DNA from 3 places in the Allobosea sp. LjRoot237 genome. Region 2 is predicted to be linked to each of the others. Evidence: predicted binding sites of a transcription regulator. Region 2 holds the regulator's gene; each other region holds the start of a gene.
What was found. The regulator LexA, encoded in region 2, represses DNA repair genes until DNA is damaged. The targets are predictions, from matches to a motif close to TGTTCNNNNTGTGTTCNG.
Positions count from the first base shown of each region.

Region 1: the regulator LexA is predicted to act here: its motif matches at 3,840-3,857, upstream of ACSQ24_RS04925 (ATP-dependent helicase).
Region 3: the regulator LexA is predicted to act here: its motif matches at 6,848-6,865, upstream of ACSQ24_RS06965 (ATP-dependent helicase).

Region 1 is NZ_CAXUQP020000001.1:1,030,996-1,040,651, reverse strand. It holds gene ACSQ24_RS04945 (hypothetical protein) at 119-307, opposite strand; gene ACSQ24_RS04940 (phospholipase D-like domain-containing protein) at 415-1,914, shown strand; gene ACSQ24_RS04935 (UPF0104 family protein) at 1,850-2,770, opposite strand; gene ACSQ24_RS04930 (endonuclease/exonuclease/phosphatase family protein) at 2,853-3,653, opposite strand; gene ACSQ24_RS04925 (ATP-dependent helicase) at 3,953-6,013, shown strand; gene ACSQ24_RS04920 (hypothetical protein) at 6,179-7,189, shown strand; gene ACSQ24_RS04915 (hypothetical protein) at 7,224-7,853, opposite strand; gene ACSQ24_RS04910 (zinc-dependent alcohol dehydrogenase) at 7,850-8,854, opposite strand; gene ACSQ24_RS04905 (Bug family tripartite tricarboxylate transporter substrate binding protein) at 8,864-9,656, opposite strand, start outside.
Region 2 is NZ_CAXUQP020000001.1:2,396,651-2,406,306, forward strand. It holds gene ACSQ24_RS11645 (Bug family tripartite tricarboxylate transporter substrate binding protein) at 1-110, opposite strand, end outside; gene gltA (citrate synthase) at 249-1,538, opposite strand; gene gltX (glutamate--tRNA ligase) at 1,921-3,339, opposite strand; gene ACSQ24_RS11660 (ComEC/Rec2 family competence protein) at 3,510-5,771, shown strand; gene lexA (transcriptional repressor LexA) at 5,765-6,496, opposite strand; gene ACSQ24_RS11670 (molybdopterin molybdotransferase MoeA) at 6,733-7,944, opposite strand; gene moaC (cyclic pyranopterin monophosphate synthase MoaC) at 7,941-8,429, opposite strand; gene trpC (indole-3-glycerol phosphate synthase TrpC) at 8,426-9,238, opposite strand; gene trpD (anthranilate phosphoribosyltransferase) at 9,248-9,656, opposite strand, start outside.
Region 3 is NZ_CAXUQP020000001.1:1,435,672-1,445,327, reverse strand. It holds gene ACSQ24_RS07000 (thioesterase family protein) at 1-397, shown strand, start outside; gene ACSQ24_RS06995 (YdeI/OmpD-associated family protein) at 403-996, opposite strand; gene ACSQ24_RS06990 (potassium channel family protein) at 1,148-1,948, opposite strand; gene ACSQ24_RS06985 (class I SAM-dependent methyltransferase) at 1,995-2,612, opposite strand; gene ACSQ24_RS06980 (DUF3419 family protein) at 2,876-4,126, opposite strand; gene msrB (peptide-methionine (R)-S-oxide reductase MsrB) at 4,351-4,788, shown strand; gene ACSQ24_RS06970 (acyl-CoA dehydrogenase family protein) at 4,967-6,619, opposite strand; gene ACSQ24_RS06965 (ATP-dependent helicase) at 6,877-9,255, shown strand; gene ACSQ24_RS06960 (DUF5343 domain-containing protein) at 9,505-9,656, shown strand, end outside.

The DNA of each region.
Region 1 (9,656 bases), 1.4 Mb from region 2:
CACACCGGCTCGCTTGCGACAGGAGAAGGGCGGCTCCCGCCAGGCAGTTGCCGCGCACACCGCTCAACCGAATGGGGGCAACGAGCGAGTGCCAATCCGATACCACACCGCCAGCCTGCTACCTCCCAACCCCGGCTGCAGGCTTGTCGCCGGGCTTGACCTCCGGCTTGTTGGCCGAACCTGTATCCTTGTCCGCATCCGGATTGATCGACACTTTTTTCAAGGATTGCCCATCCGGAGCGCCTTGAATGGATTTCACTTTCTTCTGCTCTTCGGGCGAGAGCTGATTTCCGCGTCCATCGCGCATCGTAGCCTCCTCGCGTTGCCTTCTGTGGAAACCGCGGGATTGGGCAACGGTTCCTCTCTTCGACGACGCGGAACAATCACATGGCCCGAAGCGTTGCGCGGTCCGTGATGAGCTTGTCCGTGCGCTGGAACGCTTTCTGGAAGGGCGATCGCCCGCGGCCGACTTCGGCTCGAAATCCGGCTTCGATGTTCTGTCCCGGGCGCAACTGCGTCGAGGTGGCGATGGCGGACCGCGTCGCCGTTCTCGTCGACGGAGCCAACTACTTCCGCCATCTCGAAAGCAGCCTGCGCCAGGCACGGCGCTCGATCACCATCATCGGCTGGGATTTCGACGGCCGTATCCGTCTGCGCCCGCAGGCCGATGACCGTGAGTCCCCGCCTCTGGGGCCGCTGCTCCGCGCGCTGGTCGAGGCCAATCCACAACTTGTGATCCAGATTCTGGTCTGGAGCATCTCGGTACTGCACGGCCCGAGCGCGGTCGTGCCCGCATTGTTCGGCAGCGACTGGCAGGATCACCCTCGGATTCAGGTCAAGTTCGACACCCGGCATCCCTTCTACGGATCGAACCATCAGAAGATCGTCTGCATCGACGGCGCCATCGCGTTCGTTGGCGGCATGGACCTCACTGTCGAACGCTGGGATACGTCGGAACACGTGGCCGACGACCCGCGCCGGATCGACTGCGACGGGGAGCGCTATCCCCCGGTTCACGACATCCAGATGGTCTTCGATGGCAGCGCAGCGGCGGCGATGTGCGCGATGGCGGCCGAGCGTTGGCAGCTTGCGGCCGGCGAGCGACCGGGCGAAAGCTCGGGTTTCCCAGCGAGTGCGGCTGTGGGAATAGGCGGGCCCTGGCCCGAAGACCTGCCGCCGGAATTTCAATCTGCCGTCCTGGCCATAGCAAGGACCGAGCCGGCCTATGCCGGGCGCCACGAGATTCGCGAATCGTCAACTCTGGCGCTCGACATGATCGCGGCGGCAAAACACTCGGTCTACATCGAGGCGCAGTACCTGACGGCAAAGCGCATCGGCGCAGCGCTGTCGAAGCAGCTCAAGAAGGCCGGCGGCCCTGACGTCGTCATCGTCATGACCCGCAAATCGCGCGGGCTTCTCGAGCGTCTCGCCATGTCCGAGAATCGCGACAGGCTGATGCGCCGGCTCGTGCGGGCGGATCGCTTCGGCCGGCTTCGCGTCCTCTACCCGGTGGTTCCGGGCGCGACCGAAGAGGTCGAGGTGTTGATCCATTCCAAGCTCATCATCATCGATGACCGGGCGATCCGGATCGGATCCTCCAACCTCAACAATCGTTCCATCGGCCTCGACACCGAATGTGACGTCGCGCTCGAAGCAGCTGACTCGGAGGCCTGCAGGGCCATTGCGGGGATTCGCAACAGGCTTCTCGCAGAACATCTGGATTGCCGGGTCGACGAGGTCGAGACCGCCATCACCGCAGGCGGGCTGGCCGCTGCGGTGGATCGACTGAATTGCAAACCGCGTGGACTCAGATCTTTCGAGGCGAGCAAAACAGGAGGCCCGTTCTGGCCTATCCTGGGGACGCGCTTCCTGGATCCGGAGAGGATATTTCGCTTGCCTTGGCCGTTCCGCTAGGCCGCTTCCGCGTTAGCGAGAACGCCAGCAACACCGCCCCTGGCAGCAAGGGCACGAGGAAATAGACAGCGCGAAAGATGATGAGGCCGGCGATCACGCCGGCACCGGGCAATACCATCGTCACCACGGCCTCGATGACCCCAAGTCCACCAGGAACATGGGCAATGAGCGATGCGATGTTGGCCAGCACATAGCTCGCGGCGACATCGGGATAGGAAACTTCCCCGAGGCTTGCCAACGCCTGATGCAGGCATGCGGCGACTAGGGCAAAATTCAACGGCCCAACGATGAATTGCGCGGCGGCCAGCTGTGGGCGCGGCAATTCAACGTCCCAGGAGCCGATCCGCAATCGGCCGCGAACGCAGGCGCAAAGGATAAAATACACCGCCAGCGCAAGGATCAGGCCGGCGGCCAATGCGAATACGGCGCTGTCCGGCAGACCGGTCAGCTTCACCGCGAGTTCCGGGCGCAGCAGGAGCGCCAGCGCCGCGAGCGAGCCCAGGCCGATGCCGACGGTCGCCCCGCAGAACAGGATCACCTTGGCGACATCTCCGGCGGTGAGGCCCCATCGCGCATAGAAATGATAACGGATCGCGCCGCTGCTCAGCGCCGCCAGGCCGATATTGTGGCCGAGTGACAGGCTGGTGAACGAGGCCAGCGCCGCCTGCCGATAAGGGAGCAGCTTACCGGCGTATCGCAACGCGAGAAAGTCGAACAGGGTCAGGCAAGCATAGCTGCACAGGGCGAAGCCCAGCGCAGCCGCCACCCGGATCGGATTTGCCGAGCGCAGCAAGCCACTGAGCTCTTGATAGCTATGACCGCGCAAGGTCCGGTACAGCAGGTATGCCGCGAGCATGACGGCCGCCAGCGCCAGAGTAGCCCGGAGGATAGCCGGCCATCGCCGACGAGCGGGCTGATCCTCACCAACAAGGGCGGCTTCATGCTCCATCGACGGCGGCAAGGCTGCCCTTGCCCTCCTCGACCGGGATTTTCAGGCGCACCACGAGCGGCAGGTGATCCGACGCCAGGCTGGCAAGCGGCGAGCGCACGACAGCGGCGCTTGCCACGTCGATATCGTCCGACGTGAAGACGTGGTCGATACGCAGCAGCGGCCGACGGGACGGGAAGGTCGGCGCAGCCCTGCCCTGTGCCCCGGCGATATGGGCATCGCGCATGCGTGCCGCGAAGCTGCGATAGACCCGGCCTCCGGGCAATGAATTCAGGTCTCCTGCCACGACAAAGGGCGCAGGACATTGGCCGATCCATCCGGCGCCCAGCAAGGCCGCCGCCTGGTCCCGTCGCTCCCGGCGGCCGAGCCCGAAATGGGTATTGATCACCTGCAGGCGGGCGTCGCCGACCACCGCCTCGATCCAGATGGCGCCGCGTGGCTCCGAGGGCCAGAGATTGCGTGAGCCGGGCAGGAAGCCGAACTTGACCAGGTGGGATCGGCCTCGCGTCAAGATCGCGTCGCCGTACTGCTCCTCTGCGATCTGCAGCGCCGGGTGGAAATGGCTCGAGAAGCCGAGCCTGTCGGCAATGACGCCAGCCTGGTCGACGCCCCCGCTACGCAGCCTGCCGACGTCGATCTCCTGCAGGGCGACGATATCGGCGTTCGCCTCGGCGATCACGTCGGCAACGCGATCCGGTGACAGGCAGCGATCCGTCCCGAGGCAGCGGCGGACATTATAGGTCGCAAGGGTGATCGGAACCCGGGTGGGACGCTGCGCAGTTAAGGTCATCTGCAATAAATGCCGGAGCACGGCCGAAGTTCATCGGGACCGCCTCGACAGCCTACGCGCGTTAGCCCTCGCAAGATGCTTATCGGCATGACACGAGGCGCGAAGCACATCAGATCGGAGGCTTCTTGCGGGAGGAGTTGCGGTCCTTGTGCGCCGCTCGCTGACATTCCGCTCGGCCTCGCTTATGAGAACAGAATCAGAACGCACCTACCGAGCGAGCCAACATTGACGCCATCTTCCGACATTGCGTGGGAACGCCGCCCCGTGCTGCGCTCAGGCGGTAGCAGGTCGAATCAATCATGAACGCGCACGTCTATCTCGACAGCCTCAATCCGGCGCAGCGGCGTGCGGTATCCTTCGGCGACAGCGCCCTGCCTGCGCCGCCGCTGCTGATCATCGCGGGAGCCGGCTCGGGCAAGACCAACACGCTGGCGCACCGCGTCGCTCATCTCCTGGTCGGTGGTGCCGATCCGCGCCGGATCCTGCTGATGACTTTCTCGCGCCGGGCGGCCTCGGAGATGATCCGCCGCGTCGAGCACATCGCCCGCAAGGTGATGGGCGATGGTGCTGGTGTCGTCGTGGATGCACTGAACTGGGCCGGCACCTTCCACGGCGTCGGCGCGCGCCTGCTGCGCGACCTCGCCGAGCAGATCGGGCTCGACCCCGCCTTCACGATCCACGACCGCGAGGACGCCGCCGATCTGATGAACCTGGTCCGGCACGAGCTCGGCTTCTCGAAGACCGAGGCGCGCTTTCCGACCAAGGGCACCTGCCTTGCGATCTACTCGCGCTGCGTCAACGCCGAGCAGCCGATCGAGGACGTGTTGAGGCTGTCCTATCCCTGGTGCATCGCCTGGGCCGCCGAGCTGAAGCAGCTCTTCGCAGCTTATGTGGAGGCCAAGCAGCAACAGAACGTGCTCGATTACGATGATCTGCTGCTCTACTGGGCGCAGGCGATGATGGATCCCGAGCTGGCCGCCGACGTCGGTGCGCGCTTCGATCACGTCATGGTCGACGAGTATCAGGACACCAACCGGCTGCAATCCTCGGTCCTGCTCGCCCTCAAGCCGGATGGCCGGGGGCTGACCGTCGTCGGCGACGATGCGCAGTCGATCTATTCCTTCCGCGCCGCGACAGTCCGCAACATCCTCGACTTTCCACTCGCCTTCTCGCCGCCGGCCGAAATCATCACGCTCGACCAGAACTATCGCTCGACGCAGGCCATTCTCGCCGCCGCCAATGCGGTGATCGACCTCGCAGCCGAACGCTTCACGAAGAACCTCTGGACCGACCGGGCCGCAGGCGCCGCGCCGGAGCTGGTCAATGTCCGCGATGAGGCGGACCAGGCCCGCTTCATCGCTGAGAAGGTGCTGGAGAACCGCGAGGCCGGCGCAGCGCTGAAGCAGCAGGCGGTGCTCTTCCGCGCCTCGCATCACAGCGGGCCGCTCGAGATCGAGCTGACCCGCCGGAACATCCCCTTCGTCAAGTTCGGCGGGCTGAAGTTCCTCGACGCCGCGCATGTCAAGGATCTGCTCGCGCTGCTGCGTTTCGTCGAGAACCCGCGCGACCGGGTCTCGGCGTTCCGGGTGATGCAGCTCCTGCCCGGCGTCGGGCCAACCTCGGCGCAACGCGTCATCGAGCATCTGGCGCAGGCGCCGGATACAGCCAGTGCGCTCAGGGGTGCCCCCGAGCCTGCCAGGGCCGGTTCGGACTGGCTTCAGTTCATCGAGACGATCGAGGAGCTGCGTTCCGGCCGCTCAGGCTGGCCCTCGGAGATCGAGCGGGCCCGGCTCTGGTACGCGCCGCATCTGGAGCGCATCCATGAGGACGCGACGACACGCCAGGCGGATCTCGTCCAGCTCGAGCAGATCGCAGGCGGCTATCCGTCACGCGAGCGCTTCCTGACCGAGCTGACGCTCGATCCGCCGGACGCCACCAGCGACCAGGCCGGCGTGCCGCATCTCGACGAGGATTATCTGATCCTGTCGACGATCCATTCCGCCAAGGGCCAGGAGTGGAAATCGGTCTTCGTCATGAACGTCGTCGACGGCTGCATTCCGATCGATCTCGGCGCCGGCGCAAAGGACGAGATCGAGGAGGAGCGCCGGCTCCTCTACGTGGCCATGACGCGCGCGAAGGACGATTTACACCTGATGGTGCCGCAGCGCTTCTTCACCCACGGCCAGTCATCGACCGGCGACCGGCATGTCTATGCCGCCCGCACCCGCTTCATCCCGGCCAATCTGCTGAAGCATTTCGAGCGACGCGCCTGGCCGTTGGCAGCGCCCTCTGATCAGCCGGCGCCTTCCGGCGGACCCAAGGTCGACGTGCGGGCGAAGATGCGCGGGATGTGGCGGTAGGGCAGCACGTTATCGGTGGAGCCACGAGGTCAGCAAAAGCCGGGGCGTGAGCCCCGGCTTATTCGTCTCGTTGCTTTCGGCAGGCCTCAGATCAGACCCGATCGGCGTGATCGAGCCAGGCGAGCAGATTTTGAAGATGTCTTCGGACGTTGTTGATGTTGTAGGTTGCGATCGCCAATCGCTCCTGACGGCGCCGAGCATTCATGGCGCCGAAACCGCAAGGGGTCGCCGCCGGTTCCACTGGACATGACAGGGAAAGAGATATCTGCGCCGCAAGCGGAACCCGCCAGATCCGGGCCAGACTCCGGCGAGATCGCGGTCAACGTCACGACGGCCGGTTCGGGTGCTCTCGTGGCGTTCCCCTTCGATGTCGCAACGGTCGAGCGCTTCAAGGCGGCGTTTCCGCGGGCCCGTTGGCGCGAGGACGAGACGGCGTGGTTCGTGCCGGGCATAACGGCACAAAAGCGCGTCGTGCGTTGGCTGGAACGGGAACTGGCAGCGCTGACGGCTTTCGAGGATGAGCGCGGCCGCGACGCCTGCAATTTCGAGCCGATCGACAGTCCCTATCTCTCGGTTGCCGATGGGCTGGTGGTGAGAACGCCGTACTCCCAGTCAGTGATCGATGAATTGCGCGCAGTTCCCTTCGCTCGCTGGGATCGAGAACTGCGCGCCTGGATCATCCCGTTCCGCTCCTACGATGCGCTGCGAGCCCGCTGGCCCCGGATCGAAGCTGCTGCGGCTCGGGCCGAACCTGCCGAACGTGCGGAGCGGCGCAGCCGACCACTTTCGGAGGAGCGAGCGAGAGCACTCGAACAGGCCCGCGAGCGCCGTCGGCGGCGCTACCCGATGTCCATGAGCGACGTACCGCCGGAGTGGCCAGTGATGACGGCAATCGGACCGATCGTCGTGACCGGCAGCCATGGCGAACTGGTCGACAGAGCGCAGTTCCTCGCCCTCTATCCTCATCTCACCGAAGACGAGACCTATGTCTGGGTCAGCTGGCGGCCTCCCACGCTTGAGGAACTGGTCCGCACCTGGCCGGCGCGCCATCCCGCCACCAGCGATGAGCTGAAGCGGGGCTGGTGGCAGCCCACTTTGGAGGAATTGCGCCCAGCCCGTCGCAAAGCCCGCTCGATCGAGCGGGCGGCCGCTACCCGCAGGAGCGCACGCGGCTGAGACCGTCCTGACCGCCGTGCCGACGCAGGCCGAGTCAGGGAAAGCTCTCGATCCGCTCATAGACCAAGCCCGAGCCGGGAGCCGGCAGGATCTCCACCTGCATTGCACCCCGCGTGCTTGCGGCCACGGTCCGAGCCGCCTCGAACGTCGCGGCGAAGACGAGCGCGACCGCCTCCTCCAGCATGCCGCCCCGGCCCATGATCGGATGTCCGCCGGCCTCGGGCGCGGTCCTGCCGAGCCTGATCGTCGCGGGTTTTTCGGCCGCGAACCACTCGGCCGCTCGCGCCGCGCTCGCATCGGCTATCCGAAGCATGACCAAGAACCCGCCATGCGGGCAATCGGCGCCGACCAGGGCGCGGCAGGCGAGCCGCAGCGGAGTGCGCAGATGGGGCCGCATCGCCTGCGTGACCGCATCGGGCTGCTCGGCGAGCCGGCGATAGTCAGGCGAAGCGAGCACCGCGATATCGGCAAGATCATAGACCGTGAGATACTCCGGCGAGCCACCGCTCGTCCGATAGCGCGTGGCACGCAGGATGCCCGGCACCGTCAGCCGCTGCGGGACATGATGGCCGCCATGCCAGCTTTCATAGGCCTCGCGCTGCTCGGAAACGACATCATTGGCGAAGACGAGAAAAGCGCTGCTCGCTGAAGCGGTGGAACTCATGGCTGCAGCATCACCTTGATCGCGGCCCGGCTGCGCATCAGCGCAAAACCCTCCAGTGCCTCGCTCAGCGGCAGGCGATGGCTGATCAGCTTGCGAAAGCGTTCCGGCGCCGCGGCGATTGCCGCGACCACCTCGCCCCAGCGCGCCACCGGCGCTCGGTAGGAGCCGACGACGCTCTGCTCCAGCCGCACCATCGCGGTCAGGTCGAAGCTGGCCGGCCGGGCATGGATGCCGCAGATTACCAACACGCCGCCCGGAGCGAGCAGGCGCTGCGCCGCGCTCGCGACCTCCGGAACGCCGGTCGCCTCGAAGATCACATCGAAGCCGGCGGGCGCCAGCGGCTCGTCATCGGCGAGCGCATCCCTGGTGTCGGTGAAGCCGAGCGCGCGGGCGCAGGCCAGCCTCGCCGCATCATCGCGCCCGGCGATCGTCAGCGCAGCCGATCCGGCTCGTTCGGCGAAGAGCGCGACGCCGAGCCCGATCGGCCCCGGCCCGAGCACGAGCACGCGCTTGCCCTCGACAGTACCCGCACGAGCTATGGCCTGCGCCGCGACGGTCAGCGGCTCGGTCAGCGCCGCAAGCTCCGGATCGAGTCCGTCGGGCACGGGCATGCAATTGCGCGCCGGCACGCTCGCGAGGCTGGCGAAGCCGCCATTGCGGCGGATACCGATGCCGGTGCGCGCCGTGCAGCCATCCTCGCCGTGCTGCCGGCAACCTTCGCAGCGCCCGCACGTCACCGAAGGCCTGACCACCACCCGACGCCCGATCCACTCGGGCGGGCCGCGCTCGACCCTGCCAGCGAATTCATGGCCGAGCGTGACGGGCATGGCGCTCGCCATCGCCTCGTAGCCCGCCGTCCAGTCAGCGATGTGCAGATCGGTGCCGCAGATGCCGGCAGCTTCGACCCGGACCAACACCTCGTCGTCGTGAAGGAGAGCTGGCGCCTCGACCTCGCGGCAGACAAGCCCCGGCTCCGGCGCTGCCTTGCGGATGGCAAGCATGACCGCGCCCTACGGATCGACCTTGACGCCGGCTTCCCTGACGACCTTGCTCCAGATCTCGCTTTCGCGCTTGAGGAAGCCGTCGAAGTCGAAGCCCACGGCCGCAGGGATCGAGCCGCTGGCCGCGAGCTTGCGCTGCAATTCGGCGTCGCCCAGCGCCGTCGCCAGCGCGGCGCGCAGCTTCTCCGTCAGCGCCGACGGCGTGCCCTTCGGCGCCATCAGGCCGACCCAGGCCGAGACGTCGAAATCGGCATAGCCCTGCTCGGCGACGGTCGGAACCTTCGGCAGCAGCCCGGCGCGCTCGCTGGTGGTGACGCCGAGCGCCTTCAGCGAGCCGCCCTCGACCTGTCCTGCGACCGCCGCCAGCGTCGCGAAAGTGACGTCGAGCGCCCCGCCCGCGACGTCGGCGAGCGATGGCCCTTCGCCGCGATAGGGCACATGCTGCATCTTGCTGCCGGTGCGCATGGCGAAGAGCTCGCCGGCGAGATGGGCGACGGTCCCGGTGCCGCCCGAGGCGAACAGGACGGGTTCGGGTCGCTTCTTCGCCAGCGCCTCAAGGTCCTTCATCGTGTTCACCGGCGAATCCGGCCGGGTCACCACCACGAAGGGCAGCTTCGCCATCAGCCCAATCGGCATGAGGTCGCTGCGCCAGTCGAACGGCATGCTGGCCCGCAGCGCCGGATTGATCACCATCGTCGTCGGCGCGGCGAGCAGCATGTAGCCGTCGGGGTCGGCCTTGGTCACGGCCTGCGTGCCCGTCATCGTCGCGCCGCCGCCGCGATTGTCGATGATGACGCGCTGG
Region 2 (9,656 bases):
GAGATCGGCCGCGTTGGGAACTGAGCCTGGGCGAAGGAAGAGCCGGCGAAGGGCAGGGCGGAAGCGCCAACGAGGAAGCCGCGGCGGCTGAGGTCTTCTGTTTTCGACATGAGCGATGAACCTCTCTGAAGGGTCGAGGACAGTAGCGCGGCTGCTGCAACCGTCACCTGCATGGCATGCATCAATCTACTGAAACAATAAGGGCCGCGACGGGTTCATCGCGGCCTTGTTTCTGCGGGCGGTGCCGGTCAGCGGCGGCCGATCGGCGTGTAGTCGCGCTTGGGCGCACCGGTGTAGAGTTGGCGCGGACGGCCGATGCGCTGGGACGGATCCTCGATCATCTCCTTCCACTGTGCGATCCAGCCAATCGTGCGCGCCAGCGCGAACAGCGCCGTGAACATCGAGGTCGGGAAGCCCATCGCCTTCAGCGTGATGCCCGAATAGAAATCGATGTTCGGATAGAGCTTCTTCTCGATGAAGTATTCGTCATGCAGGGCGATGCGCTCGAGCTCCATGGCGACATCGAGCAGCGGGTCGTCCTTGATGCCGAGCTCGGCCAGGACCTCATGCGTCGTCTTCTGCATGATCTTGGCGCGCGGATCGTAGTTCTTGTAGACGCGGTGGCCGAAACCCATCAGGCGGAACGGATCGTTCTTGTCCTTGGCCTTGGCGATGTATTTCGGGATGTTGTCGACGCTGCCGATCTCCTCGAGCATCTTCAGCGCCGCCTCATTGGCGCCGCCATGCGCCGGGCCCCAGAGACAGGCGACGCCGGCGGCGATGCAGGCGAAGGGGTTGGCGCCGGAGGAGCCGGCGAGGCGGACCGTCGAGGTCGAGGCGTTCTGCTCATGGTCGGCGTGCAGGATGAAGATCCGGTCGAGCGCCCGCGAGAGCACCGGGTTGACCTTGTAGTCCTCGGCCGGCACGGCAAAGCACATGCGCAGGAAGTTCGAGGTGTAGTCTAGCGAGTTGAGCGGATACACGAAGGGCTGGCCGATCGTGTACTTGTAAGCCATCGCCGCTAGCGTCGGCATCTTGGCGATCATGCGCATCGAGGCGATCATGCGCTGCTGCGGATCGGAGATGTCGGTCGAGTCGTGGTAGAAGGCCGACATGGCGCCGATTGAGGCGACCAGAACCGCCATTGGGTGCGCGTCGCGGCGGAAGCCCTGGAAGAAGCGGGCCATCTGCTCGTGCACCATGGTGTGGCGCGTGACGCGATAGTCGAAATCCGCCTTCTGGGCCGCCGTCGGCAGTTCACCGTAGAGCAGGAGATAGCAGGTCTCGAGGAAGTCGCCGTGCTCGGCGAGCTGCTCGATCGGGAAGCCGCGATAGAGCAGGACGCCCTCGTCGCCGTCGATATAGGTGATCTGCGACTCGCAGCTCGCGGTCGAAGTGAAGCCGGGGTCGTAGGTGAACATCCCGGTCTGACCGTAGAGCTTGCCGATATCGATGACCGAAGGCCCGATCGAACCCGTTTTGACCGGCATGTCGACGGCCTTGCCCTCGACAGTCAACTGACTGGTAGTTCCGCTCATGGATCCGATCCTTTCAGGCTCGTTCTTCAGTCATGCCCCGGCGGACGGAAACGCCGGCTGCTTGTCGCGTTCCGGCATCATCCGAACGTCCCACGATGACGGCTCCATGACGGGAATGTCGGGGGCGGGCAGGCAGGAAGAGTTCATCAGACTGATTCTAAAGCATTTTTTGTGCCGGGCCGGCAGCGGGAGCAGCCGGTCCGCAGGGGCGTTGCTAGACCAATTCCGCGAGGCGTTCAACCGAGCGGTCATTAGCCTTTCTGCCGGCCTCGGAGCCGGATCCGATCAGGTTGAAACAACCTGATCGGTGAATCCGTCTCCAACTCAAAGATAGAGACCGTTTGACCCATCAGCTTGCGCTGCAAGCTGATGGGAACGGGCTCTAGGCGGCGTCGGCCAACCGCGCCAGCACCTCGTCGCGGCCGAGCACCGCCATCACGTCGAACAGGCCCGGCGAGGTGGTCTTGCCGGTCAGCGCGGCCCGCAATGGCTGCGCCACCTGGCCGAGCTTGACGCCGCTCTCCTCGGCGAAGTCGCGGATCGCGCTTTCCAGCGGCGGCGGAGCCCAGTCGGCAATAGCCGAGAGCTTTTCCGCAAGCTTCGGCATGCGCAGGCGCGCAGCGTCGTCGAGCAGGGCGGCCGCCTTGGGCTCAAGCGCCAGCGGGCGCGTGGCGTAGAGATAGGAGGCGCTGTCGATCAACTCGATCAGTGTCTTGGCGCGCTCCTTCAGGCCCGGCATCGCCGCCATCAGCTTGGCTTCGAGCTCCGGTGTCGGCTCGGTGCCGATACCGCGCGGCGGGCCGATCTCCGACCAGATTGCCTTCAGCGCGATCATCAATTCGTGATCCTTAGCCTCGCGCATATAGAGGCCGTTGAGATTTTCGAGCTTGGCATAGTCGAAGCGGGCCGGCGAGCGGCCGATCGAGGACAGGTTGAACAGCGAGATCATCTCCTCGGGCGAGAAGATCTCCTGGTCGCCATGGCTCCAGCCGAGGCGCAGCAGATAGTTGCGCAGCGCGATCGGCAGATAGCCCATCGAGCGATAGGCTTCGATGCCGAGCGCGCCATGCCGCTTCGACAGCTTGGCGCCGTCAGCTCCGTGGATCAGCGGGATGTGCGACATGCTCGGCACCGTCCAGCCGAGTGCCTGGTAGATCTGCGTCTGGCGGGCGGCATTGGTCAGGTGGTCGCTGCCGCGAATGATGTGGGTGACACCCATGTCGTGATCGTCGACGACCACGGCGAGCATATAGGTCGGATTGCCGTCCGAGCGCAGCAGCACGAGATCGTCGAGGTTCTCGTTCTGCCAGGTGACGCGGCCTTGGACCTCGTCCTCGACCACAGTCTCGCCGGTCTGCTCGGCCTTGAGGCGGATCACCGGCTTGACGCCTTCAGGCGCGGTTGACGGGTCGCGGTCGCGCCAGCGCCCGTCATAACGCCACTGCTTGCCCTCGGCGCGCGCAGCTTCGCGCTCCGCGTCGAGTTCCTGCGGCGTCGCATAGCAGTAATAGGCCTTGCCGGCTGCGAGCATCTGCTCGGCGACCTCGCGATGGCGGGCGGCGCGCTGGAACTGGTAGACGGTCTGCCCGTCCCAATCGAGGCCAAGCCAGGCGAGGCCGTCGAGGATCGCGGCGATCGCGCCCTCGGTCGAGCGTTCGCGGTCGGTATCCTCGATGCGCAGCAGCATCTTGCCGCCATGGCGGCGGGCATAGAGCCAGTTGAACAGCGCGGTGCGGGCACCGCCGATGTGCAGGAATCCGGTTGGCGACGGCGCAAAGCGCGTGACGACCGTATCGCTCATGAAAACAGGCTCCGGGGGAACGGGCAGGCAAAAGGCGAGGGCAGGCTTCAGTGCGGGCCTCGGCCGGGGCTGACATCCGGCGCCGCCGCTGTAACATGGCTTGCCAGCCGCCGTTAAGAGCCTCCTGTGGGGACGGGCTCACCATTCGCGCGGCTGCGATGGGGGGACGGATGCTCTCCTACGGGCCAGAACAGCGCCGTAGCAGGGTGCGTGCCGGCGTGCTGGCCTTGCCGGCGCGCTTGCGACGCGTCGGTGGCCTCTCATGGCCCGCAACGTTGCCGTTGCACGAATGGGGTGGTCGGTTTCGCCGGGCCCTCGAAACCGAGGTCGAGCGGCGACGTCTCTTCAACTGGTTGCCGGTCTGCATGGGCGCCGGCGTACTGCTCTATTTCCTGGCCGATCGTGAACCGGGCCTGAGCGCGCCCCTTGCCGGGCTGGCGCTGTGTGCGCTCACCAGTTGGCTGACGCGCCGGCGCCGTGCCGTCATGGCGGTCTGCATCGCGGCCGCGGCCATCTTCGCCGGTTTCGCGGCGGCAGCCTGGCGAACGGCCGGCATCGCCGCGCCCGCGCTCGCCCGCAACCATGTCGGCAAGCTCACCGGATTCGTCGAGGCGCTGGAGCAACGCGACAAGGGCGTGCGGATCGTCGTGCAGGTCACGGACCTGCCTGGCATCGAAGCCACTCAGAGGCCGCGCCGGGTGCGCGTCACCACGCCGGTCACCATGTTGAAGCCCGGCGACCATATCGGCGCGACGGCGCGCCTGTTGCCGCCGCCCGGCCCGGCACGCCCTGGCGGCTACGACTTCGCTCGCGACGCCTTCTTCCAGGGCATCGGCGCGGTCGGCAGCATCGCCGGCAAGATCACGCTCGCGCCGGCGCCGAGCCCGATGCCGCGCCGGCTCGCCTTGGCGGTCGCGATCGACCAGGCCCGCAACGCGCTGACCGAACGCATCGCGACGAGCGGCGGCGGGCAGGCCGGGGCGATGGCGGCGGCGCTGGTCACTGGCAAGCGAGGGCTGATCAGCGAAGCGACCAACAACGACCTGCGCGCCGCCGGCATCTACCACATCGTCTCGATCTCCGGCCTGCACATGGTGCTCGCCGCCGGCACGATCTTCTGGCTGGCGCGGGCGCTGCTCGCGCTGTCGCAGACGGCGGCGCTCCATTGGCCGGTGAAGAAGCTCGCGGCGCTCGCCGCCATGGCAGGCGCCATCGGTTACTGCATCTTCTCCGGCGCTGAGGTCGCGACCGTGCGCTCGCTGATCATGACGCTGGTGATGCTGGGGGCGATCCTGGTCGACCGGCCGGCGCTCTCCATGCGCAACCTTGCGCTCGCCGCGATCATCGTGCTGCTGCGCGAGCCCGAAGCGGTGCTCGGTCCGAGCTTCCAGATGTCGTTCGGGGCGGTCGCGGCGTTGATCGCCTTCGCCGAGCGCTGGCAGGAGCGCCCGCCCGACGCGGCGGCGGCGTCATGGCCCTGGCCGCTGCGGCCGCTCTGGCTCTCGGCTGTGGGTATCGTGACCACGACCATGGTCGCGACAGCGGCGACGGCACCCTTTGGCGTCTTCCACTTCCAGACCTTCAACCCGTTCGGCCTGCTCGGCAATGCGCTGGCGCTGCCCTTCGTCTCGCTGATCGTGATGCCGGCCGCCGTCTTCGGCGTGCTCGCCTATCCGTTCGGGCTCGACTGGCCGGCCTGGGCGCTGATGGGTTGGGCTTCCGGCCTCGTGCTCCAGCTCGCGCATTGGGTCGCCGGCATCGACCGCTCGACTGTGGTGCTGCCCGCCTTCGGTTCGCTCGCCCTGATCTGCTTCTCGTTGTCCTTGCTCTGGCTGACGCTGTGGACGACGGCGCTACGTTTCCTTGCTGCGCTGCCGCTGGTTGGCGGGCTGGCGCTGGCCTCGACCCCGTCGCAGCCCGATATCCTGATCGAGCGCGATGGTTCGGGCGTGCTGGTGCGTGGACTAGAAGGGCGGATGGTGCTCGCCGGCAAGCCGAGCCGCTTCGTGCTGACGCAATGGCTGCATGCCGACGGCGATTCCCGTTCGCCCGACGATGCGGCCCTGCGCGCGGGCGCCGCCTGCGATGCGCGTGGTTGCGTCATCCGCCTGCCGGACGGCCGCAGCGTCGCCTATACGCGCGACCGCATCGCTTTGGTCGAGGACTGCCAGCGCGCCGATCTCGTGGTGACGTCGCTCTATTGGAGCGCGCCTTGCGCTGCCCGATTGATCGACCGCAGCGCGCTCATCCGCGACGGCGCGACCGCTTATCATGCGGCCCGCGGCGGCTGGCGTTCCTATACGGCGGATGAGGTGGCACGCCTGCGTCCCTGGACCCGTGCGCGGCCGGAAACGAGGCCGGTGCCCGAACCCGCTCCTGCACCGATTTCCGCTACTGCAGAGCCGGCACAGGATCTAGAGGCGCTTCAGTAGCGCCGCATCAGATTGACGAGCCGGCCCTGGATCTTGACCCGGTCCGGCCCGAGCACGCGCGTCTCATAGGCGGGATTGGCCGCTTCGAGCGCGATCGAGGAGCCGCGCTTGCGCAGCCGCTTCAGCGTCGCTTCCTCGTCGTCGATCAGCGCGACGATGATGTCGCCAGTATTGGCGCTGTCCTGCTTGCGGATCACCACAGTGTCGCCGTCGAGGATGCCGGCCTCGATCATCGAATCGCCGCGGACCTCGAGCGCGTAATGCTCGCCGCCGCCAAGCATGTCGGCGGGCATGGAGACGCTATGGCTGCGGTCCTGGATCGCCGAGATCGGCGTGCCGGCGGCGATGCGGCCCATGACGGGGATGGAGACGGTGGAGCGCCCGCTCTCTTCGGCGCCCGCCGGGCGCGGCTTCGCCAAGGTGGCTGCCGGTGCCGGCGGGGTCTGGCCGAGCCCGCCCTGGACGATGGAGGGGCTGAAGCGGGCGCGCTGCGCCTGCTGTCCGCCGATGCCGTCCGGCATCTTGATGACCTCGAGGGCGCGCGCCCGGTTGGGAAGCCGGCGAATGAAGCCGCGCTCCTCGAGCGCCATGATCAGCCGGTGGATGCCGGATTTGGAGCGCAGATCGAGCGCGTCCTTCATCTCGTCGAAGGAGGGAGGCACGCCGGATTCACGCAGGCGTTCATGAATGAAGCGAAGCAGTTCAAACTGTTTGCGTGTCAGCATGGTCGCGCCGCTCGCCTCTCGGGCTGGAATCGAAACAAAGCACGAACACCATAGCTGTTCGCTTTGTGTTCCGCAAGGGATTGCCCGAGCAGAGCGCGCGCTTCCAGAGCGTTGTCATCCCGGGCTACCGAAGGGAGGCCCGGGATCCATTCCGGAACGCTTCAGAAATGGATCCCGGATCGGCGCCGCTGACGCGGCTTGTCCGGGGTGACGATGCAGGAGGGCAGGAGCCCCGGCTAGCGCAGCCGGATGATCCGGCAGGAATCGCCCGCCTTGGCGGCCTCGGCGAAGATCGGGCGGATCACCAGAGCTTCGGCGCGCGCCAGGTTGGCCAGCATCGACGAATCCTGCTTGGCGAATGGCCTGACACGCCGCTCGCCATCGATGGTTTCGAAGGTGGCGCGCAGATAATCTTGGCGCTCGTCATTGGCCGGCAGATCGACGGCCAGGATGGCGGGCTCGCTGCGGTCGCGTTCGGGATCGTCGATGCCGAGCAGAGCCTCGACCAGCGGGATGGCGAAGAGATGCCCGCAGACGATCGAGGAGACCGGGTTGCCCGGTAGGCCGAGCGCGACCATGGCGCCGAGGCGGCCCATCATCATCGGCTTGCCCGGGCGCATCGCGATCTTCCAGAAGCCGAGCTCCATGCCTTGCGCCTTCAGCGCCGCCTGGACGAGATCGTGCTCGCCGACCGAGGCGCCGCCGAGCGTGATCAGGACGTCGGCTCCGGCCCTGCGTGCCGCCTCGATCTTGCCGGCGAGATCGGGATGGTTGTCGCGGGCGATGCCGAGATCGAGCGCCGTGCCGCCGGCCTGCTCAACCAGTGCGGCGAGCGCGAAGCTGTTGGAGGCGACGATCTGGTCGGGGCCGACCGGCTCGCCGGGCAGGACGAGTTCATCGCCAGTCGCGAGGATCGCGACCAGCGGCTTGCAGCGGACCGCGAGTGTCGGATGCCCGGCGGCTGCGGCGAGCCCGAGCGCGGCGCTGTCGAGCCGGTGGCCGGCCTTCAGCAGGATTGCGCCGGTCTGAAAATCCAGTCCGGCCGGGCGGATGAACTGGCCCTTGTTCGCCGGCTTGGCGACGCGGATCACCGGGCCGCCGACACCCTCGGCATGCTCCTGGATCAGGATCGCGTCGGCACCGTTCGGAATGGGGGCGCCGGTGAAGATGCGTACCGTCTCGCCCGGGCCGACAGGATCGGAAAAGCCGCGGCCGGCGGCGGATTCGCCGATGACCTTGAGCTCCCTGCCGGGCTCCAGGTCAGTCGCGCGGGCGGCATAGCCGTCCATGGCCGAATTGGCGAAGGGCGGCTGGGTTCGGAGTGCGGCGACATCTTCGGCCAGCACGCGGTCGGCGCAATGGGCGAGCGGCAGCGTCTCGGCTGGTGTCGGGCCTGGCACGCTGTCGAGCAGCGCTCGCAGCGCTACGGGAACGGGGGTGAGGCTCATGCCGATCGCCCTGCCAGCTCATAGGTTCCGGACTTGCCGCCGGATTTATGCACGAGCTGGATGCCTTCGATATGCATGGCGCGATCAACCGCTTTCACCATGTCGTAGACGGTGAGGCAGGCGACGCTGACGGCGGTCAGCGCTTCCATCTCGACGCCGGTCTTGCCGGTGAGCTTGACCTCGGCACGCACGCGTACGCCGGGCAGGGTCTCATCGATCGTAAGGTCGACAGCGATCTTCGAGAGCAGCAGCGGGTGGCAGAGCGGGATCAATTCATGCGCGCGCTTGGCCGCCATGATGCCGGCGAGGCGGGCGGTGCCGAGCACATCGCCCTTCTTGGCCTCGCCATCGCGGACGATGGCAAGCGTCTCGGCCTGCATCACGACATGGCCTTCGGCGACCGCGACCCGGACGGTCTCGGCCTTGTCGCCGACATCGACCATATGGGCCGCGCCCTTCTGGTCGAGATGGGTGAGCCGGCTCACGCCGCCGCCTCGGTGGTCTTGCCAGTCAGAAGCTCGCGCGTTGCAGCCGCCACGTCCGCCTGGCGCATCAGGCTCTCGCCGACCAGGAAGGTGTTGACGCCGCAGCCCTGCAGGCGGGCGATGTCGGCATGGCTGAAGATGCCGCTCTCGCCGACGAGCAGGCGGTCCTTCGGCACACGCGGCGCCAGCCGCTCGGTGACGGCGAGGTTGAGCTCGAAGCTGCGCAGGTCGCGGTTGTTGATGCCGACCAGCCTGGTATCGAGCTTCAGCGCGCGCTCCAGCTCGGCTTCGTCATGGACCTCGGCGAGCGCGGCCATGCCGAGCGCCTTCGCCGTGGCGGTGAGCTCGCGCGCGGCGGCATCGTCGAGCGAGGCCATGATGATCAGGATGCAGTCGGCGCCCCAGCTCCGCGCCTCGAAGACCTGGTAGGGCTCGAACATGAAATCCTTGCGCAGGCCGGGCAGGCCGGAGGCGGCGCGCGCCTGCGCGAGATATTCCGGCTGGCCCTGGAAGGAGGGCGTGTCGGTCAGGACCGAAAGGCAGGCTGCGCCACCGGCCGCATAGGCCTTGGCCAGCGCCGGCGGGTCGAAATCGGCGCGGATCAGGCCCTTGGATGGCGATGCCTTCTTGATCTCGGCGATCAGGGCGGGGCCACCGGCGCGATGCTTGGCCTCGAGCGCGCCGATGAAGTCGCGCGGCGTCGGCATCGCCGCAGCGCGCTTCTCGATCTCGGCTTGCGGCACCGCGGTGCGCGCCGCAGCGATCTCCTCGCGCTTATAGGCCTCGATCCGCTTCAGGATGTCGGACATAGGGCAGCCTCACGCGTTCGAACTGGCAACCAGGGCCACGAGCGCAGCCTTGGCCTTGCCATTGTCCAATACCGCATAGGCCTGCGCCAGCCCCTCGCCGAGCGTGGCGGCCTTGTCGGCGACGACGAGCGCGGCCGCAGCGTTGAAGGCGGCGATGTCGCGGAAGGCGCTCTTCGCCCCGCCAAGCACCTCCTGCAGCGCCTGTGCATTCTGCGCCGGCTCGCCGCCGCGCAGATCCTCAGGCCTGGCGCGGGCGATGCCGACATCCTCGGGCGCGATCGAGAAGCTCTCGATCTTGCCGTCCTTCAGCGCGATCACGCGGGTCGGGCCTGTCGTGGTGATCTCGTCGAGCCCGTCGGAGCCGTGCACGGCCCAGACCGTCGTGGAGCCGAGCGATTGCAGCACCTTGACCATCGGC
Region 3 (9,656 bases), 960 kb from region 2:
TGTCGAGACCCGCAAGGCCTCGTTCTTCTCGGCCGAGTGCCATGTGCTCTACAAGCGCGAGCTGACGGCCAGCGACCTGGTGCGCGTCACCGCGCAACTCATCGCCTTCGACGACAAGCGCCTGCACTATTATCTCGAAATGCGCCATGCCAGCGAAGGCTGGCTCGCCGCGACCTCCGAGAATCTGTCCCTGCATGTCGACATGGCGACCCGCAAGGTCACGCCCTTCCCGGCCGACATCCTCGCCAATCTCGCGATCATGAAGGCGGCGCATGCGCAGATGCCGCGCCCGGCCACGGTCGGCCGGATGATCGGCATGCCGGAGAAGAGTGCGATCACGCTCAGTGCACCGGCCGAGGATCAGGAAGCGAAGCGCGAGGCGGAGACACGGCACTAGCCCTTCTAGCGCTGCGGATAGATCGTCTCGCCGCGCTTGAGCATCTCGACGAAGGCCGCGATCTTCTTCCTTCTCCCGGCTTCCGTCTTGAGATTGTGGACGCGAAACGCCAGGGCAAAGCGGTTCTGTCCGCTCAGCTTCGACAGCATCTCCCGGGCCAGGGGTTCCGCGTCGATCGCAGCCTGGAGATCGTCGGGGATCTTCAGATTTCTGCCGGCGCCATAGGCGCGCGCCCATCGGCCATCGGCTTTCGCGGCATCGACCTGCATCAGGCCGTGCCTGGTCATGCGCCCCTCCGTGATCAGGCGGGCGACGTTGTCGACATTGATCTGGCTCCAGATGCTTCTGGCGCCCCTCGGAGTGTAACGCTGCAGAAAGCTGCGCTCGTCGAGGCCCTTCCTGACGCCGTCGATCCAGCCCCAGCAAAGCACGACATCGATCGCCTCCTTGGGCGTGATCGATCGCAGGCCGGACGAGAGCTTGTGGATCTTGATCCAGACTTCGTCCGCCTGGTCATGGTGCTCGCCAAGCCAGTCGTAGAAGCGCGAGGCATCCTCGAATTCCCGGACCTTTTCAGGATTGACCTCAACCGGCGCCATCACCGCTCCAAAATTCTCAGACTGACCGGAAGGCCGAATACCCCTTTAGATGTCAAAGTGGCTCGCTCATGTCAGCACTCCTGCTCCCGCAGGATCAAGCGTCGGATCGCCTTCTACAAGACGTCGAGACCACCGGGCCGAGGCCAGCCAATTACTCGTCGTCGTCCGGTATCTTAAGGACGTGGCCGCAGGCCTTGCAGTGCACGGCATCGGGTTCGTGGCGCTGCAGCGCGCATTGCGGACAGGGAAAGGTCACCTTGTGCGGCCGGAACACGGCCTGCGCCAGCCGCACGAACAGCGAGATGCCGATGATCATCACCACGATAGAGGTCATCTTGCCGGCGATGCCCGGCAGGGTGATGTCGCCGAAACCGGTCGTCGTCACCGTCGCGACGGTGAAATAGAGCGCCTCGACATAGCCCTCCAGCCCGGGCCGGCTCATGAAGAAGAAGGTGTAGACGAAGCCGCTGACGACGAAGAGGAAGGTCGCAAGGTTGACCAGAGCCTTGGCGACGTCCTCCCAATCGCGATAGCGCGTCTGGCGCAACTGCGCCCACACCAGGCCGCGCTGCGACAGCGACCAGAGCCGGAGGATGCGCAGGAAGCCGAAATTCTCCAGCCATTGCGGCGCCAGCAGGGTCGCCAGGATGAAGAGGTCGAGCAGCATGGTGGGCTGACGCAGCAGCCGCAGCATGTTCGAGGAGGCGAGGAAGCGCGCCGCGATCTCGGCGGCGACGATGATGGCGACCGCATAGTCGAGCCAGAGGAATTCCGGCCGGTCGCGCAGCAGCGGCGTCGCGATGAAGAAGCCGATGATCAGGAGGTCGACGATCAGCGTCGCGACCTGGAAGCGCAGCGCCGCCGGGCTCCGCCCGTGATAGAGCTGCCGAAGCCGATCGCGCAACGAAGGACGTCCGTCGCTGCTCTCTTCGCGGTCGGCGGTCTCACTCATCCTGCTGGCGTAGCAGTGCAGCAGCGGCAGCGTCCAGCCCCGGCGATCACGCCGGCCTGATCGCCACGGCCTGCACCGAATAGCCGCCGAAGAGCCGCGTGGAGCCACCGATGACGCCGGTCTCGGCACAGAGCTCGATCACCACCGCGTCGAGATCCTTGCGCGGGGTGACGTGGAACAGCGCCAGCCAGCGGTTCAGTACAGCCCTGAACGGCGCGGGCAGATGCGCCTGGTCGCCGAAGTCGACGATGTGCAGCGAGCCACCTGGCGCGACGACGCGCATCGCCTGCGCGAGCGCCTCGCGCCAGGGCGGAATCATCGAAAGTGCATAGGAGATCACCACCCGCTCGAAGCCGGCACGGCCGAACAGCGCCTGCGGGTCGAAACTGGTCGCGTCGGCCTGTGCCAGCGTGATCCGGTCGGCAAGTCCGGCCTTGACGACTTGCTCGCGCGCCGTGCGCAGCATCTCTTCGGAAACGTCGAGCCCATAGCAGCGCGCCTGCGGGTAGCGCCGGGCGATCTTGATCAGGTTGCGCCCGGTGCCGCAGCCGATCTCCAGCACGGTCCCGCCCGGGGGCGGCTTCAGCCCGGCGATCAGCCCGTCGCGGCCGAGCAGATAGAATTTACGGGTCGCGTCGTAGATGTGCCGCTGGAAGCGGTACATCCGGTCCATCAGTCCGGCGGCGTTCGGCAAGGCAACAGCTTGGAAGGCTTTCTCGTGGTTGCCGGCAGGCGCTGGCCCTCCCCCCGCTTGCGGTGGGGAGGGTTGGGTGGGGGGCAGCGCCGCTTGGTGAAAGTTGGAAGAAGGCCCGAGCCCCGCTTTCCGTCCCCCCATCCCTAACCCTTCCCCACCGCAAGCGGGGGGAAGGGGACGCGCTTCTCCATCGTGCGGCCGCCCGGCGGCGTCCTGCCTGCCCTTGACCGCACTCACGCGGCCGCTCCGCGGACATAAAGATGGAAGGCGCCGTAGATCGAGGAGCGGTCGCGCGCGCCGAGCTCGCGGCTGCGCGTCTCATCGTAATGCCATTGCGACAGGATCGCCTCCGGGACCCGGCCGGGCAGCAAGCGCTCGTCGGCGGCGGTGCGGAAGATCACGCGCGCGCCCGGCGCGGCGCTGCGGGTGACCTGTGTCCACAGCGCCGTCAGTTCGCCATCATTCATCCAGTCCTGCGCATCGAGCAGCACGAAGCCGTTGCAGCTCTCGGCCGGCTGTTGTTCGAGGAAGGCGGTGATCGCGCTCTGATGATAGGCGACTCTAGCTGCGCGCGCCCGCACCGTCTCGAAATTGCCTTGCTCCAGATAGGGCGGCACAGCCGCGTCCGGCTCCGGCCCGTAGCCACGCCCGAAGGCCTGCCAGGCGAAATAGTTGGTCTTCAGGTCGAAGCCGCAAGCGAGCCGTTCCAGCCGATGGCGCAGCACCGCGCGGATGCCGGCATCGTCATCGGCGGCGAGCGCCTTGTACTGCGCCGGCGGAATGCCGAGCCCGTAGAGCGAGGCCGGCTGGCGCACCAGCCAGCGCACCAGCTTCTTGTCGAAGACCGGCGCCAGATGCCGGTCGAACAGCGCCCGCTGCTCGTCCATCGTCGTCGCCTGCAGCATGACCCTGGGGTCACAGCCGAGACGGCGCGCCAAGAAGTGCCCGGTGCCGATGAAGCGGCCGAGCAGGCCGTAACGGTAGAAATTGCGGGCGAAAAGTTCGATCCGGCGGCGGCCGACGAGGTTGCGCCCGTCCCAATAGGCCCGGCTGACCGCATCGAGCCGCGGCGCGATCAATTGGTCATAGGTCTCGACATTGGCCTTCGACTGCGCCTGCCCGAAGAAGCGGCGGAAAATCGCGTGATCGTCGATCTCGCGCAGGGCCGCGAGCTTGAGATGCCCGAGCGCGATATGGGCGCCGTTGAGGTCGATCGCGCTGATCTTGGCAGGATTGGCGGTGAGGTAGGAGAGGATGTTGCAGGAGCCCGAGGCGATGGCGACGAGATGGTCGTCCGGCTGCAGTGCCAGCGCCTCCATGTCGACGACCGGGTCTTCCCAGATCTGCGGATAGACCAGGCCGGAGAAGGCGAGCGTGAACATTCGCTCCAGCAGGCCGGCGCGCGAGAGCGGCTTGCTGCGATGGACGGCAGTGGTCAGGCCGAGGTTCGTGGTGCGCTTCACCGCGCGGATCGTCTGCGTCACGAGGCCCTCGTTTTGCGCCCGTTGCGATGGCGAGCCGACTAGAGGAGTCGCGTGACGGTTGGGTGACGCGGCTGGCCGGCGGAGAAGAGGCTGGTCGCGACAGAACGCAAACGTGAAACAGGCCGCGTTGCGTGAGGCTGAAATCAGGAAGACAAATCCCCATATCTCGCGCGACAATCCCGACAAGACAGCGCGGAAAGGAGCCTCGCATGGGCCTGATGGACATGTTCGCCAAGGGTGGGAACGACACCGGCAAGCCGGAGCGCGAATTCCCCTTCCAGCTCAGCGATGCTGAGTGGCGCGAGAAGCTGACGCCCGAGCAGTACCGGGTCCTGCGTGGCCATGGCACCGAGCGGGCCGGCTCCTGCGCGCTGAACTTCGAGAAGCGCGCCGGCACCTTCTCCTGTGTCGGCTGCGGCCAGAAGCTGTTCCGGTCGCACAAGAAGTTCGAGAGCGGCACCGGCTGGCCAAGCTTCGACCAGCCGCTGGAAGGCGCGGTCGAAGAGAGCGTCGACCACAGCTTCGGCATGCGCCGGGTCGAGGTCCACTGCGCCAATTGCGGCGGCCATCTCGGCCACGTCTTCCCCGACGGCCCGCCGCCCTCCGGCCTGCGCTACTGCATCAACGGCGTGGCGATGGATTTCGAGGCGGAAGCGGGGTGAGGCTCGCCCCGGGAAAGTAAGGCGCGAGGAACCCTTCTCCCGAGTGGGAGAAGGGCAGGGATGAGGGCCTGCCCTATCCGCAGAAGGCACAACGGAGCCGTCGCGGTCCAATAATCAGCGGCGGTCCCTCACCCCTGCCCCTCTCCCATCCGGGAGAGGGGTTCCCCGCGCTCTCCCTTCAAACCTCCGGCAGCGCCCGCCGCGCCAGCGTCGCCGCATCGACCGCCAGCGGCAGGTCGCCGAAATGGCCGGACCAATGACCGCCGAGGCGCGTCGCGACGAAGGCGTCGGCAACCGCGTGCGGCGCATGGCGGATCAGCAGAGCGCCCTGCAGCATCAGCGCCAGCCGCTCGGTCAGCAGGCGCGCCTGGCCCTCATGGCGGATGAGCTCGTGCAGGTCGTTGTCCAGCGCCTGCAATGCCGCATCGTAGCGCCGGTCCTGGCCGGAGACGGCGTGGAACTCGGCGCGCAAAGCCTGCAACGAGCCCGGTTCGCGCTCGAGCGAGCGCAGCACGTCGAGGCAGATGACGTTGCCCGAGCCTTCCCAGACCGAGTTGAGCGGCGCCTCGCGATAATGCCGCGCCATCGGATTTTCCTCGATGAAGCCGTTGCCGCCATGGCATTCCAGCGCCTCGACCACGACCGCGGGCGTGCGCTTCGCCACCCAGTACTTCGCCAGCGGCGCGCCGATCCGGGCCAGCAGCTTCTCGCTCTCCGACTGCTCCTGCCGATCAACGGCGGCGAAGAGCCGGAAGGCGAGCCAGGCGGCGGCCTCCGCCTCGATGGCGAGGTCGGCGAGGACGTTCTGCATGATCGGCTGGTCGATCAGCTGGCGCTGGAAGGCGGTGCGATGCTGGGCGTGATGGCCGGCGAGCATCACAGCCTGCCGCATCAGCCCGGCCGAGGCAGCCGCGATGTCGAGCCTTGTGTTGTGGTTCATCGACAGGCCGGTACGCAGGCCCCTGCCCGGCTCGCCCAGCATATGGCCGATCGCCCCCCTGAACTCGACCTCCGAGGAGGCGTTCGAGCGGTTGCCGCATTTGTCCTTGAGGCGCTGGATCGCGATGCCGTTGCGCTCGCCATCCGGCCGCCAGCCCGGCACGACGAAGCAGGAGATGCCCTCCTCATTGCGCGCCAGCGTCAGGAAGAGGTCGGAATGCGGCACCGAGAAGAACCATTTCTGCCCGTGCAGCGAATAGGTGCCGTCGCGGTTGTCATAGGCGATGGTCTGGGTCTGGCGCAGATCCGAGCCGCCTTGCGTCTCGGTCATCGCCATGCCGACGGTCGCGCCAGCCTTGTCCGCGGCCGGTCCTTGGCTCTTGTCGTAGGTCTTCGAGGAGATCAGCGCGCCCCACTCGGCCCAGCGCGCCCGGTCCTGCTTCAGCACCGGGATCGCCGAATAGGTCATCGAGATCGGGCAGCAGATGCCGCTCTCGCAGCCATACCAGAGATATTGCAGGGCGGCCCGCGCCACCTGCGCCCCCGGCCCCGGCCGGTTCCAGGCGAGCGCATGCGTCTCCTGGCCGATGGCGCGGGCCATCAGCGCGTGCCAGGCCGGATGGAACTCGATCTGGTCGATCCGGTTGCCGAAGCGGTCATGGCTGCGCAATTCCGGCCCATGCCGGTTGGCAAGCCGCGCCATCTCGATCGTCTCAGCCGCCCCGACCGTGCGGCCCGCCTCGTGTAGCCGCTCATCCGCCCAGCCGGCGTCGAAGGCCGCGATGGCGGCCCTCAGCACCGGGTCGGCGGCATAGGCGTCGTAGTCCTGCAGCGGCGGCACCTGATTGGTGACCTGATGGGCATGCCCCGGCGATGATCCTGCTGACGGCATCGGGCGCTCCTGCAATCTAAACTCCTTCAGCCCTCATCCTGAGGAGCCATTTCGTCAGAAATGGCGTCTCGAAGGATGCTCCAGTCGCCTCCCGAACCCCCTGGACCATCCTTCGAGACGCGGGCTTCGCCCGCTCCTCAGGATGAGGGCTCACGGAGTTTGGCTTGGACCATCCGTTCCTCCACAGCATGATCCAGCAATCGCGCGCGCGACACCCTATATTGACCGCAGAACGAATCACGATCGAGCCGTCAACTTTGTCCGACCACACGACCTCCGCCCCCTTGCCTCGCCCCGGCGGCCTCGCATCGCGCGCGGCGGCGCAGCCGGCGGCCGGCTATCTGCAGGGCCTCAATCCGGAGCAGCGCCTGGCGGTCGAGGCGACGGATGGGCCCGTACTGGTTCTGGCCGGTGCCGGCACCGGCAAGACCCGCGTGCTCACCACCCGCATCGCCCATCTGATCGCGACGGGCCGCGCCTTTCCCTCGCAGATCCTGTCGGTGACCTTCACCAACAAGGCGGCGCGCGAGATGAAGGAGCGTGTCGCCCATCTCGTCGGCCCGGTCGCCGAAGGCATGCCCTGGCTCGGCACTTTCCACTCGATCTCGGCCAAGCTGCTGCGCCGCCATGCCGAGCTGCTCGATTTGCGCTCCGACTTCACCATCCTCGACACCGACGACCAGATCCGCCTGATGAAGCAGGTGATCCAGTTGGAAGGGATCGACGAGAAGCGCTGGCCCGGCCGCATGCTGGCCGGCTTCATCGACTCATGGAAGAACCGCGGCCTTGCGCCCAAGGACGTGCCGCCGGGCGAGGCCGGTGTTTTCGCGTCCGGCAAGGGTGGCAAGCTCTATGCCGCCTATCAGGACCGGCTGAAGACGCTGAACGCCGTCGATTTCGGCGACCTGCTGCTGCACTGCCTGACGCTGTTCCGGACACATCCGGACGTGCTGGCGAGCTATCACGAGCGCTTCCGTTACATCCTCGTCGACGAGTACCAGGACACCAACGTCGCCCAGTATCTCTGGCTGCGTCTGCTCGCTCAGGGCCGGCGCAACATCGCCTGCGTCGGCGACGACGATCAGTCGATCTATGGCTGGCGCGGCGCCGAGGTCGACAACATCCTGCGCTTCGAGCACGATTTTCCGGGCGCGACCGTGGTCCGGCTCGAGCGCAATTATCGTTCGACCGGCCATATCCTCGCCACTGCCTCCAAACTGATTGCTCGAAACGAAGGCCGCCTCGGCAAGACCTTGCGCACCGAGGACGAGCCCGGCGAGAAGGTCACCATCACCGGTGCCTGGGACAGCCAGGAGGAGGCCCGCCTGATCTCCGACGAGGTCGAGGCGATGCAGTCCAAGGGCGAGAACCTCGCCGAGGCCGCCATTCTCGTGCGCATCTCCGCGCAGATGCGCGAGATCGAGGAGCGGCTCATTCATGTCGGTGTGCCCTATCGGGTGATCGGCGGCCCGCGCTTCTACGAGCGCGCTGAGATCCGCGACGCCATGGCCTATCTGCGCTGTGTGGTCTCGCCGACCGACGACCTCGCCTTCGAGCGCATCGTCAACGTGCCCAAGCGCGGGCTGGGCGACGCCACGATCCAGATCCTGCACAATCATGCGCGGGCGACCGGCTTCTCCCTGCTGCAGTCGGCGAGAGCCGTGGTCGAGAGCGACGAGCTCAAGCCCAAGGCCCGCACCTCCTTGCGCGAGCTGGTCGAGGCCTTCGGCCGCTGGTCGGCACGGGCTGAGAGCATGCAGCAAGGCGAGCTCGCCGAGCTGGTGCTTGAGGAATCAGGCTACACCGAGATGTGGCAGAAGGACCGCTCCGCCGACGCCGCCGGCCGGCTGGAGAACCTGAAGGAGCTTGTCCGCTCGCTCGACGAGTTCCCCGATCTGCCGGCCTTCCTCGAGCACGTCTCGCTGGTGATGGACGCCGACAGCGGCGATGGCGGCGCCCGCGTCTCGATCATGACGCTGCACGCCGCCAAGGGGCTGGAATTCGACACCGTCTTCCTGCCCGGCTGGGAGGAAGGGCTGTTCCCGAGCCAGCGCGCCCTCGACGAAAACGGCCGCGCCGGCCTCGAGGAGGAGCGCCGCCTCGCCCATGTCGGCCTGACCCGCGCCCGCAAGCGGCTGAAGCTCTTTTTCGCCTCGAACCGGCGCATCCACGGCCTTTGGCAGTCGAGCCTGCCCTCGCGCTTCATCGACGAATTGCCGGAAGACCATGTCGAGGTCGTCCAGGCCGCCTCGACCTACAGCCAGGGCGGCTATGGCGCCTCGCGTTTCGAGCGCATGGAGAGCTTCGGCTCCTCCTACCAGACGCCGGGCTGGCAGCGGGCGCAGGAAAACAAGGCCAAGTTCAATTCGGGCGGCGGCTCGGGCTTCTCCGACGCCGGCCAGCGCGGCTTCGGCCAGGGGACCGGCTTCGCCAGCCGCCAGCGCGGCCCGATGCTGATCGAGGGCGAGCTGACGGCGAAATCGACCGGCACCTCGGCCTTCGACGCGGGCGCCCGGGTCTTCCACATCAAGTTCGGCCCCGGCTCAGTGGCGAGCGTCGACGGCAACAAGCTGACCGTCGATTTCGACAAGGCCGGCAGGAAAATGGTGCTGGATAGCTTCGTGCAAAAAACCTAGCGATATTTTTGACGGTCATGCAGAAAGCCACAAAAAACATTTTGCATCAGATATTTGCGCTGGAAAAAACACTGCAGAAAAAATACCGGAAGCGAAACCGGAAGGAAAAACAAAAAGAATAAGCAGGTCGCAACAGAGGCGAATTCAGAGCTTCTGTAAATTTTTCTGCGCTGAACCCCTTTCGGCTATTGACGCTCTGCGCTGTGTCGCAGTAAGCAGAAGCGTGCAGTCAGCGCTGGGAGGGAGACCGTGAGCGACAAGCCTAAGGTGATTTCGCCGCCCTATGCGACGTTTGGTTCTTTTCTTGGATTTCTCAATAAACTGCGAGACACCGTCGTTCCGGGGCGAATTGATCCGTCTGTTTTTGGCAACGCCTCCGGCAGCATATCTTACAGTGTAAT